2 regions of the Variovorax sp. RCC_210 genome follow, and region 1 is predicted to be linked to the other one. Evidence: riboswitches for the same ligand, from Rfam matches in the RefSeq annotation. Region 1 holds a riboswitch; the other holds the start of a gene.

Evidence for each region. Region 1 has a riboswitch for S-adenosylhomocysteine ahead of ahcY (adenosylhomocysteinase). Riboswitches for the same ligand answer to the same signal wherever they lie in the genome.
Region 2: another riboswitch for S-adenosylhomocysteine. It lies ahead of metH (methionine synthase); the one in region 1 lies ahead of ahcY (adenosylhomocysteinase).

Annotation. Positions count from the first base shown of each region.
Region 1 is NZ_JBFUPJ010000016.1:137,228-143,157, reverse strand. It holds gene phaP (TIGR01841 family phasin) at 1-439, opposite strand, end outside; gene AB6807_RS32565 (hypothetical protein) at 680-1,321, opposite strand; S-adenosyl-L-homocysteine riboswitch at 1,478-1,546, shown strand; gene ahcY (adenosylhomocysteinase) at 1,621-3,060, shown strand; gene AB6807_RS32555 (TlyA family RNA methyltransferase) at 3,068-3,934, shown strand; gene metF (methylenetetrahydrofolate reductase [NAD(P)H]) at 3,945-4,769, shown strand; gene AB6807_RS32545 (septal ring lytic transglycosylase RlpA family protein) at 4,859-5,470, shown strand; gene AB6807_RS32540 (23S rRNA (adenine(2030)-N(6))-methyltransferase RlmJ) at 5,487-5,930, opposite strand, start outside.
Region 2 is NZ_JBFUPJ010000004.1:359,102-365,031, reverse strand. It holds gene AB6807_RS16475 (SH3 domain-containing protein) at 1-179, shown strand, start outside; gene AB6807_RS16470 (LysR family transcriptional regulator) at 201-1,139, opposite strand; gene AB6807_RS16465 (PACE efflux transporter) at 1,243-1,680, shown strand; gene AB6807_RS16460 (lipase secretion chaperone) at 1,693-2,640, opposite strand; gene AB6807_RS16455 (esterase/lipase family protein) at 2,651-3,676, opposite strand; S-adenosyl-L-homocysteine riboswitch at 3,813-3,888, shown strand; gene metH (methionine synthase) at 4,004-5,930, shown strand, end outside.

The sequences.
Region 1 (5,930 bases):
CCACGTCGAAGGCGTCGGCCTGCGACTTGGCCGCGAGGTTGGCCAGCTCCTTGATGTCGTCGATGGCGCGCTGGAACGACTGGCGGCCGAGCTCGTCGAGCTTGGCGAGGTTTTCCTTCGGGTCCTTGCCGGGCATGCCCTTGGCGGCGCTCTGCCATTCGGTGATGGCGTGCTTGATCATCTCGGTCTGCCGCTGCACCACGGTCTGCAGGCCCTGGTAGGACTTTTCGTTGGCTTCCATCAGCGCCTGCAGGTCCTTGCGGCCGCTGTCCAGCAGCTTGCCGGCACCGCCCGTCAGGTTGAGGTTCTGCAGCCGGTCGGCCATGCCCTTCAGCGGATTGAGCATGTCCGCGGCGTTCGGCATCGCCTGCTTTGCACCGGCGGTGCTGTCGCTGCTGGAGGTGGTCTTCTTGGCGGCGGCTTTCTTGGCAGTGGCCATGGTGCGAAATCTCCTGTTTGGACGGATGAACGGACTGGACGGATAGGACGGATAAAACGGATGGATGGCGCGGGCCCGGCCCGCAGGCCGAAGTCCCTCGCCACAAGTCCCTCGCCACGATACGCCGCGCAGGCACGCCGCACGTTGCCGCCGCGGCAAAAATGCGTGCGGGATTTCCCTTGGGTGTCCGGGTCCTCGAGGCGTTGGTCGGCGGGCCCTGCTTGCGGCCCGCCCGCCCGCTCACATCGGCGGTGCGAAGCCGTTGCGACCGGCCGTGACGCGCAGCGCCGTGGGCGTGCCGTTCTTTTCCTGCGCGTTGACCATGACCTTGGCGCCGGGCACCAGCAGGGCCTCGGTGCCGGGGCGGAAGGTGACCACCGGCGCGTCGGGCGGCACGATGACGGTCTTTTCGCCGCCCTTGTACGTCAGGCGCAGCTGCTGGCCGCCATGCACGGACTTGGGGGCGGCCGCCAGGTCGGCGACGGTGGCGTTGGTCATGGTGCTGTCGGGCAGCAGGTCCCAGGGGCGGTGGCCTTCGCCGGTGCCGCGCGCGGCCTCGGGGAACACCACCACCTCGATGGCCTTCTGCGTGCCGTCGGCCTGCGGCATGGCGGCGGTGCCGATGAAGCTGCCGCGCTTGATGTCGGACAGCTTGATGCGATAGACCTCCGACACCGGCATGTCGGCCGGCCGCGCGAGGCTGACCACCTCGCCGCCGCGGTCCTGCACCACGAGCGTCTTGGCATCGACGCGCACGATGGTGCCGCGGATGCGGACCTGCTCGGCGTTCTGGGCCGAGGCGAGAACCGGCGCGCCGAGAGCGGCGACGAGCGCGGCGGAGGCCAGCAGGGCCGAGGGGAGTCTGGAGAGCGTGAGCGACATGGGGCGGGGCTTTCTTGGGGTGGGTGCGAGGGGCGGGGAAGGTGGGGGTGAGAGGGCGGGGTGCGGGCCAATGTACGCCTGTGCGCGAGAACGCGCTTTCCGTGATGTGGGATACCCGAGCGATTGGCGCGCCCCGGCGCCGCGTCTACAATCCGCCGTTCCGAGGAGCGTTGCAGCGCCATCAGGCGTGAGGCTCGGACCACATCGCAACCACGCTCACCCGCTGTTCTCGCGGTGAGTCAATTTTCCGTAAGACCCCCGTACGCAGTGGCATCTTTCAAACCAGTTTTGGAGTTCTCATGAGCGCTGTTCTCAAGCCCCACCCCGTTTCGACCGCCGACCAGGCGATTGCCGACCTGTCCCTCGCTGCCTGGGGCCGCAAGGAAATCCGCATCGCGGAAACCGAAATGCCCGGCCTGATGGCCATCCGTGAAGAGTTCTCGAAGGGCCAGGCGCTCAAGGGCGCGCGCATCACGGGCTCGCTGCACATGACGATCCAGACGGCCGTGCTGATCGAGACGCTGCAAGCCCTGGGCGCCGAAGTGCGCTGGGCCTCCTGCAACATCTTCTCCACGCAGGACCACGCCGCCGCCGCCATCGCCGAAAAGGGCACGCCGGTGTTCGCCATCAAGGGCGAGTCGCTGAAGGACTACTGGGACTACACCCACGCCATCTTCGACTTCGGCCCCAAGGGTTCGAAGGGCGAAGGCCCGAACATGATCCTGGACGACGGCGGCGACGCCACGCTGCTGATGCACCTGGGCCAGCGCGCCGAGAAGGACCTGGGCGTGCTCGCCAACCCGACGAGCGAAGAAGAACGCATCCTGTACGCCGCCATCAAGGCCAAGCTGGCCGTGGACAGCACCTGGTACACCCGCAAGTCGGCGGAGATCATCGGCGTGACCGAGGAAACGACCACCGGCGTGCACCGCCTGAACGAAATGTCGGCCAAGGGCACGCTGCTGTTCCGCGCCATCAACGTGAACGACTCGGTCACCAAGAGCAAGTTCGACAACCTGTACGGCTGCCGCGAGTCGCTGGTGGACGGCATCAAGCGCGCGACCGACGTGATGATCGCCGGCAAGGTGGCCTGCGTGGCCGGCTACGGCGACGTGGGCAAGGGCTCGGCCCAGGCCCTGCGCGCGCTGTCGGCGCAGGTGTGGGTCACTGAAATCGACCCCATCAACGCCCTGCAGGCCGCCATGGAAGGCTACAAGGTCGTGACCATGGAGTACGCCGCCGACAAGGCCGACATCTTCGTGACCACCACCGGCAACAAGGACGTCATCACGCACGACACCATGGCCAAGATGAAGGACCAGGCCATCGTCTGCAACATCGGCCACTTCGACAACGAGATCGACGTCGCGTCGATCGAGAAGTACGAGTGGGAAGAAATCAAGCCGCAGGTCGACCACATCACCTTCCCGGACGGCAAGAAGATCATCCTGCTGGCCAAGGGCCGCCTGGTGAACCTGGGCTGCGGCACGGGCCACCCGAGCTTCGTGATGTCGTCGTCGTTCGCCAACCAGACCATCGCCCAGATCGAGCTGTTCACCAAGCCCGACGCCTACCAGGCCGGCAAGGTCTACGTGCTGCCCAAGCACCTGGACGAGAAGGTCGCGCGCCTGCACCTGAAGAAGGTCGGCGCCATGCTCACCGAGCTGACCGACACGCAGGCCGCCTACATCGGCGTGGACAAGAACGGCCCTTACAAGCCCGACTCGTACCGCTACTGATCAGCGCATGCGCGCCGATCAACTGTTGGTGGAGCGCGGCATGGCCGCCTCCCGTTCGCAAGCCGTGCGGCTCATTGCCGGCGGCTTGCGCTGGCGCGACGCGGGCACGAGCGACGCGTGGCGCTCGGTCGTGAAGAACAAGGACGACGTGCCCGAGTCGGCCGAGCTCGAGCTGGCAGACGCGGCCGAGGCCCGGTACGTGTCGCGCGGCGGGCTCAAGCTCGAGGGCGCGCTGGGCGTCACCGGGCTCGATGTCGCGGGCAAGCTGTGCCTCGACGTGGGCCAGTCCACCGGCGGCTTCACCGACTGCCTGCTGCAGCGCGGTGCCGCGAAGGTGGTGGGCGTCGATGTCGGCCACGGGCAGCTGCATGCGCGACTGCGCGAGGACGAGCGCGTGGTGGCCATTGAGGGGGTCAATGCGCGCGCGCTGTCGGCTGACGATCTGCGGGAAGACGCAGCCGAGGACGCCGAGCAGGAGGGCGAGGCGCCCGAAACAGCTGAAGCAGGCGAAGCAGCTGAAGCAGCTGAAGATGGGGAACCTTCGGCCCCGCGCTTCGACCTCATCGTGGGCGACCTGTCGTTCATCTCGCTCACGCTGGTGCTGCCGGCGGTGGTCCAGTTCCTGGCCGACGACGGCCAGCTGCTGATGCTGGTCAAGCCGCAGTTCGAGCTGCAGCCCGGCCAGGTCGGCAAGGGCGGCATCGTGCGCGACGAGTCGATGTACGCCGTGGTCGAGAAGCGGCTGCACGACGCCTGCGCGGCGCTCGAGCTGCGCGTGCTGCGCTGGTTCGACAGCCCGATCGCCGGGGGCGACGGCAACCGCGAGTTTTTCATTCACGCCGTCCGTGTTGCCAAGGCGAGCGACGGTTCCTAAGGAGACGCAGGTGCGCCTTCCGCTGAGTTTCGAATTCTTCCCGACCAAGACGCCCGAAGGCGCGGTCAAGCTGCGCGCCGCGCGCCAGCAGCTGTATGTGCGCAAGCCGCAGTTCTGCTCGGTCACCTACGGCGCGGGCGGCTCCACGCACCAGGGCACCTTCGGTGCGGTGCAGGAGATATTGGCCGAGGGTGTCGATGCGGCAAGCCATTTTTCGTGCATTGGCGCCACCCGCGCCACGGTGCGCGAGCAGCTCGCCGAGCTCAAGGGCATGGGCGTGAAGCGCCTGGTGGCCCTGCGCGGCGACCTGCCGAGCGGCTACGGCATTGGCGGGGAGTTCCAGTACGCGAGCGATCTCGTGGCCTTCATCCGTGAGGAGACCGGCCGCGACTTCCACATCGAGGTGGCCTGCTACCCCGAGATCCATCCGCAGGCGCGTTCGCCCGAAGCCGACCTGCAGGCCTTTGCCGCCAAGGTGAAGGCCGGCGCCGATTCGGCGATCACGCAGTACTTCTTCACGCCCGAGGCCTACTTTCGCTTTGTCGACGAGGCGCGCAAGCTGGGCATAGACACCCCGATCGTGCCAGGCATCATGCCGATCACGAGTTCGACGCAGCTCATGCGCTTCTCCGACGCCTGCGGCGCCGAGATTCCGCGCTGGGTGCGCCTGCGGCTGCAGGCCTTCGGCGACGACATCGCGTCGATCAAGGCCTTCGGCCTGGACGTGGTGACCGAGCTGTGCGCGCGGCTGCGCGACGGCGGTGCCCCGGCGCTGCACTTCTACACGATGAACCAGTCGGCGGCCACGCTGGCTGTGCTGGAGCGCCTGGATTGAGAGGGCGCGCGGCAGGCGCGACATGGTCGCTGCGCGGGGCGCTGCATTTTGTCGCCGTCGCGGCGAGTTGCGCCCTGGTCGGCTGCGCCATGCCGCCGGCCACGGACGCCGAGGGCGGCAGCCTGCGGCCGCTGCCGCGGGCCATCGCGGTGCCGCCGGGTGCCGCGCCGCGCTCCAGCGTGCCGTCGGTGCGCTATGACCTCGCGGTGTCGGGTGCCGCCGAACTGACGCCGGACGACGGCGTGCCCGGCGACGACGGGCCGCGCGACATCTTCGAGCGCGGCGGGGCGTCGTGGTACGGCATCCAGTTTCACCAGCGCAAGACCGCCAGCGGCGAGCGCTTCGACATGACCGCCATGACGGCGGCCCACAAGACCCTGCCCTTCAACACGCGCGTGTGCGTGCGCAGCCTGGTCAACGGCAGCGAGGTGCTGGTGCGCATCAACGACCGCGGTCCCTACGCGCTGGGCCGCGTGATCGACCTGAGCCGCGCGGCGGCCGATCGCATCGGGCTGACCGGCCTGGGCATCAAGCAGGTGGCGCTGACCGTGGTGGACCACGACGGCATGCGCTGCGGCGGCTTGCCGGTGGAGGCGGGTGACGCCCAGGCGCCGGTGGCGGCGGCCGAGCCACAGCAGCGCGCGCGGGTGCAGGTTCCGGCGCGGCGCAAGGTGATCGTGCCGCCGCGCCGTCGCAAGTAAGGGAAAAACTGCCGGCTCAGCCGCCCGATTCGAGCGAGAAGGCGGCGTTGCGGTCCTGCCCCAGGCGTTCCACCAGCTGCGGTAGTGCTTCGGCGAGCAGCGGCTTCAGCGTGTAGGGCGGGTTGATCAGGAACATGCCGCTGGCCGGCAGGCCCGGGCGCTGCGTTTCGCCCGAGGCGGCGTCCTTCGTGATCTTGCTCGACTTGACCGTGAGCGTGGCGTGCAGCCACGACTTGCCGGCCTTGGTCGCCATCGTCTTCAGGCGGCGCGGCAGGTCGTGCGCCTCGGGGCGCGGAATGATCGGATACCAGACGGCGTAGGTGCCCGTGGCGAAGCGCTTGAGCGCCTCGGCCGCGAAGTCGAGCACGCGGCCGTAGTCGGTCTTCATCTCGTAGCTCGGGTCCATCAGCACCAGCGCGCGGCGCGAGGGCGGCGGCAGGAACTTGGTGGCGCTGCCGAA
Region 2 (5,930 bases), on a different contig from region 1:
TTCGTCCGCCGGTGGACCCGGGCTTCCGGCCGCCGCGGCCCCAGCCGGGGTTCCGCCCCGGGCCGCCGCCGGGCATGCCGCATCCGCACCCGGGTGGCGGTGGACGCCCGCACGGTGGCGGGGGTGGGCATGGGGGTGGCCACGGCGGCGGAGGCCATGGCGGCGGCCACGGCCGCTGACACCGGCGCGGCCACCGGCGGCTAGAGCGCGCCGGTCTTCACCCCGCCGGGCTTCCCGCTGCAGGTGTTCGCCGCCTGCCGGTCGCGCCCGATCAGCGACACGAAGCGCTGCGCGCCCAGCCCCAGCGGCCGCTCGCGCGACCACACCACGTCGACCCACAGATCGAGCCCGTTGCTGAGGTTTTCGAACGGAATCTCGATGAGCGCGCCCGCCGCGACGTGCGGCTTGGCGAAGTTGCGCTGCAGCCAGCCCCAGCCCAGCCCGGCGGTGATCAGGCTCAGCGCGGCCAGCGCGTTGTCGGTGCGCCAGACGTGGCGCGCGAACACGAAGCGCGGGTCGCTGGTGGCCAGGTCGCGCCCGGCCACGACGATCTGGCGGGTGTTGGTCAGGTGGTCTTCGCGCAGCCGGCCGCCGTTGGTGGCGAGCACCGGATGGTCGGGCGCGATGACGGCCACCATCAGGTCGCTGCCCACTTCCTGGAAGCCCTCGCGACCGTCCAGGCTGGGGCGCTCGAACACCAGCGCCAGCTGCGCGCGCCCGCTGTGCAGCAGGGCCAGCGCGTCGGCCTGCGGCGCGGCCAGCACCTCGACCTGCAGCAGCGGATGCTCGCGCGCCAGTTCGGCCAGCGGGCCGCTCCAGGGCGCGGCCAGCAGCTCGGGCGCGATGGCGATGGTGAGCCGGTCTTCCAGCCCCTGCGTGAGCGCCAGCGCCTGCACCTGCAGCTGCCTGAGCTGCGAGGCCAGCAGCCGCGCCTGCGGCTCCAGCGAGCGCGCGGCGGGCGTGGGCTGGGGCTCGCGGCCGCTGCGATCGAAGAGGGGCAGGTCGAGCTCGGCCTCCAGGTTGGCGATGGCCATGCTCACGGCCGACGGCACCTTGCGCAAAGCCCGCGCCGCGGCGGAGAAAGAGCCTTGGTCGATCACGGCCAGGAAAACCTCGACGTTGTCGCTGGAGAAAGCCATGCGGCCTCCGATCTGTCAATAAAACTGAAACAAGTTAACTTTTTATATCAGCGCACGACACATAAAGTCCAGTCATCGCAGTCAGAAACCGAAGAGAAAAGTCATGCAGGGCATTCAACGTCGCATCGTCTACATCAGCCTTTACGAAGGCATTGCCATCGTCGCGGCTAGCGCCGGGCTGGCGCTCATGACGGACGCCGGCCTCGGCCATTCGGGCGTGCTGGCGGTGGCCGCCTCGGTCATCGCGGTGATCTGGAACCTGGTGTTCAACTGGTTGTTCGAGCGCTGGGAGTCGCGCCAGGCCGTGCGCGGGCGCAGCGTGCGCCGCCGCATTGCGCACGCCATCGGCTTCGAGGGCGGGCTGATCGCCTTCCTGGTGCCCATGTTCGCGTGGGGCCTGGGCGTGTCGCTGTGGCAGGCCCTGGTGATGGACCTGGGGCTGGTGGTGTTCTTCCTGGTCTACACCTTCGTCTTCAACTGGGCCTTCGACCGGGCCTTCGGCCTGCCGGCCTCGGCCACGGGCGAGTGCCAGCCCGCGTAAGCCTGCGCTTACTTATCTGCCACTGTCCGCCGGCTTGGGCTGGCCGGTGGCGCGCAGCGCCAGGGCGCCGTTCAGGCGCAGCTGTTCGGCCTCGTTGAAAAGCATCTCGCGCAGCTGCGCTTTCTCGGCCGCCGAAGCATTGGCGTAGCGGTCGAGGCGGGTGTTCCATTCGTGGTCTTGCTGGTCGAGCGTCGCCAGGTTGCGCGCCGCCTCATGGCCATGGGTCTTGCTGCGCTCGGCAAAACGCTCCTGGGGGCTCGCGCCGCGGGCCTCCAGCGCCTCGGTCTGGCGCATGGCGTCGACATGCGCCACGGCCTCCTTGCGGGCCTCGCGCTGCTCCGGTGAGAGCCAGGCCTGCTCGCTCTGCTCGAGCGCGGCGGCACGCTGCTCGGGCGTGAGCGCGGGGTTGGCCAGCGCCTCCATCTTGTCGGCCATGAAGTGGTCCTGGCGCATCTGCTCGCCGAACAGGCCTTCGATTTCCTCGGGCCTGAAGAACTGGCGGCGCAGCGCGTCCTGGGCCTGCAGCGCGCGGCGCAGGTAGGCGGGGTCGCCGGGCACCGGGGGCGGCATGGCGTGCATCGCTTCCTGCAGGTCGACATAGCGCTCGAACAGGCCGAGCGCGCGCACGCGCCAGTCTTCGCGCAGGTACTTGGCGAGCAGGGCAGGGGCCTTGGCCATCAGCGCAGCCTTGCTGTCGGCCTGCGCTTCGTGGAGGACGCGCTCGAAGATGGCGACGAGCGCGTCGTTCAGCAGCGCATCGGGGGCGTCGGGGGCCGCTGGCGCGGTGGTCGCTGGAACAGCCGACCGCGCGGTGGACGACACGGTGGCTGCCGCCGCCGCGGCATCGGCGTGGCCGGCCGCCGGCTCGCCCGCGGTGGGCTCCGCCGCCAGCCAGCCGCCGATGCCGATCAGCACCGCGCAGCCCGCGCCCCACAACATCAAGCGCGTGCGCATGTGCATGCGAATGCCCTCAAAGGCCCGCGCTTTTTAGCCGCTCCGCGTGCTCCGTGTAGATCGCGGGCACCTTCTTCTCGCGGTACGGAAAGACGCTGCCGTAGGTGTTGCCAAGCACCTGGTTGATCGCGTCCAGGTGGTTCTGGCGGTAGTCGCCCAGGTGGGTGCCGAGCCGGGTGGTGCAGGTGGCGACCAGCCCGTCGTTGGCCTCGCCGAAGAAGGCGAAGGTGCCCAGCGCCTGCAGCGGAAAGTCGCTCAGGTCGAACAGGTTGAAGCCGGTCGACGCGCCGGCCCACGAGTAGTAGCGCACGCCGTCGACCACCGACGCGCCGCTCTTCACGTCGCACGACGACCCCGCCGGCGGGCGCGCCTGCGGAAACTTGCGGTCGAAGGCCGCGCCGCCCACCGTGGTGAGCGAGGTCAGGGCGCTCAGCGGAGCCTCGGGGTAGTCGCTCGTGTTCCGGCCCGACAGCACGCCGACCGTGCGGTTCCAGTGGTTGACGACCTTCAGCGCCACGGTCTGGAGAAAGCCGCCCGGGCGCAGCGAGGCCAGCAGGTCGGCCACCTTCGAGCCGCCGTTCGTGCCGCTCACCGACGTAACCGACGCGACCAGGTCCGGCGCCACGGCCGCCACGTAGCGCGCGGTGGGCGCGCCTTGCGAGTGGCCGATCAGGTTGTACTTCTGCGAGGGGTTCTGCGAGAGCGCGCGCAGCGTGCGCAGCTCTTTCAGCAGTTGCTCGCCGCGCACCTCGGAGGTGTTGGTGCCCGAGAGCTTGGCCACGTAGATCTTGCCGCCCGCCTGGACCAGCGCGCCCCGAATGCCGTAGAAATAGTCCACGCCCAGCACGTTGTCGAAACCGAGCAGACCGTGGACCAGCACGATGGGGTATCTGGTCCTGGCTTCGTCGGTGGTGGCGCGGGCCGGCAGCGCGACGGCCGTCGCTGCGGCCACGGCAGCGAGGCCGCAGCGGAACACGACGGCGCGCGCCGCGCGCACGGGTTTGGCTGCAGGCCGCAGCGATGCATGGTTGTCTCTGGCCATTTTGGCTCTCTCCCTTTGGCGTTGCTCGAAAAACGAACGGTCGTTCGAAAACAACTGGGCGGATTCTGTGGCGCAGCCCCTGGAATGAAACTGGGGTTTCCCCCCGGCACATTTCGAATCGCCCTAAAATGCGCGACTTCCCAAGGAGCGTTGCAGCGGTGGGCCTCGCAGGCCTTCCGTCAGGCTTGGGGCGACAACGACGCTCGCCTGTTCGACTCTTCCGCAGGTGAGGCCATGTCCCAGATTTCCGCTCCGTCTTCAGCTTCAGATTCCGCTCCCGACTCCTCGCTTCCGGGCTCTCCCGCGCCTGCCGTCGCTCCCCCGCCCATGAAGCTGTCCGGCCTCGAGCCGGTCGCCATCGGTGCGGACACGCTGTTCGTCAACATCGGCGAGCGCACCAACGTCACCGGCTCCAAGGCCTTCGCGCGGATGATCCTGAACGGCCAGTTCGAAGAGGCCCTGGCCGTCGCGCGCCAGCAGGTGGAAAACGGCGCGCAGGTCATCGACATCAACATGGACGAGGCCATGCTCGACAGCAAGGTCGCCATGGTCCGCTTCCTGAACCTGATTGCCAGCGAGCCCGACATCGCGCGCGTGCCGGTGATGGTCGACAGCTCGAAGTGGGACGTCATCGAGGCCGGGCTGCGCTGCATCCAGGGCAAGGGCATCGTCAACTCCATTTCCATGAAGGAGGGGGTCGACAAGTTCAAGCACGAGGCCAAGCTGGTGAAGCGCTACGGCGCCGCCGCCGTGGTGATGGCCTTCGACGAGAAGGGCCAGGCCGACACCTACGCGCGCAAGATCGAGATCTGCGAGCGGGCCTACCGCATCCTGGTGGACGAGGTCGGCTTTCCGCCCGAGGACATCATCTTCGACCCGAACATCTTCGCCATTGCCACCGGCATCGAGGAGCACGACAACTACGCGGTCGACTTCATCGAGGCCGTGCGCTGGATCAAGGAGAACCTGCCGGGCGCCAAGGTGTCGGGCGGGGTGAGCAACGTGAGCTTCAGCTTTCGCGGCAACGACCCGATGCGCGAAGCGATCCACACCGTGTTCCTGTACCACGCCATCAAGGCGGGCATGGACATGGGCATCGTCAACGCCGGCATGGTGGGCGTGTACGACGACCTGGAGCCCACGCTGCGCGAGCGCGTGGAAGACGTGGTGCTCAACCGTCGCCCCGATGCCGGCGAGCGCCTCGTCGAGATCGCCGAGACCGCCAAGAGCGGCGCCAAGGACGAGAGCAAGCGCCTCGAATGGCGCGGTACGCCCGAGCAGCCGGTGCACGTCAACCAGCGGCTCTCGCACGCCATGGTGCACGGCATCACCGACTTCATCGTGGAAGACACCGAGGAGGCCTACCAGCAGATCCTGGCCAAGGGCGGCCGGCCGCTGCACGTGATCGAAGGCCCGCTCATGGACGGCATGAACATCGTGGGCGACCTGTTCGGCGCCGGCAAGATGTTCCTGCCGCAGGTGGTGAAGTCGGCGCGCGTCATGAAGTCGGCCGTGGCCCACTTGCTGCCCTACATCGAGGAAGAAAAGCTGCGCGACGAGGCCGCGGGGCGCGACGTGCGCACCAAGGGCAAGATCATCATCGCCACGGTGAAGGGCGACGTGCACGACATTGGCAAGAACATCGTCACCGTCGTGCTCCAGTGCAACAACTTCGAGGTGGTGAACATGGGCGTGATGGTGCCGTGCCACGAGATATTGGCGCGCGCCAAGGTCGAGGGCGCGGACATCGTGGGCCTGTCGGGCCTGATCACGCCCAGCCTCGAAGAGATGCAGTTCGTGGCCGGCGAGATGCAGCGCGACGACCATTTCCGCATCAAGAAGATTCCGCTGATGATCGGCGGCGCCACCACCAGCCGCGTGCACACGGCCGTGAAGATCGCGCCGCACTACGAAGGCCCGGTGGTCTACGTGCCCGACGCCTCGCGCAGCGTGAGCGTGGCGCAGAGCCTGCTGTCCGACCAGGCCTCGGCGTACATCGACGAGATCAACGCCGACTACGACAAGGTGCGCACGCAGCACGCCAACAAGAAGCAGGTGCCGCTGTGGCCGCTGGCCAAGGCGCGCGCCAACAAGACGCCCATCGACTTCGCGAACTACCTGCCGCCGGTGCCCAAGTTCATCGGCCGGCGGGTGTTCAGGAACTTCGACCTGACCGAGCTCGCCAAGTACATCGACTGGGGCCCGTTCTTCCAGACCTGGGACCTGGCCGGGCCGTTCCCCGCCATCCTGAAGG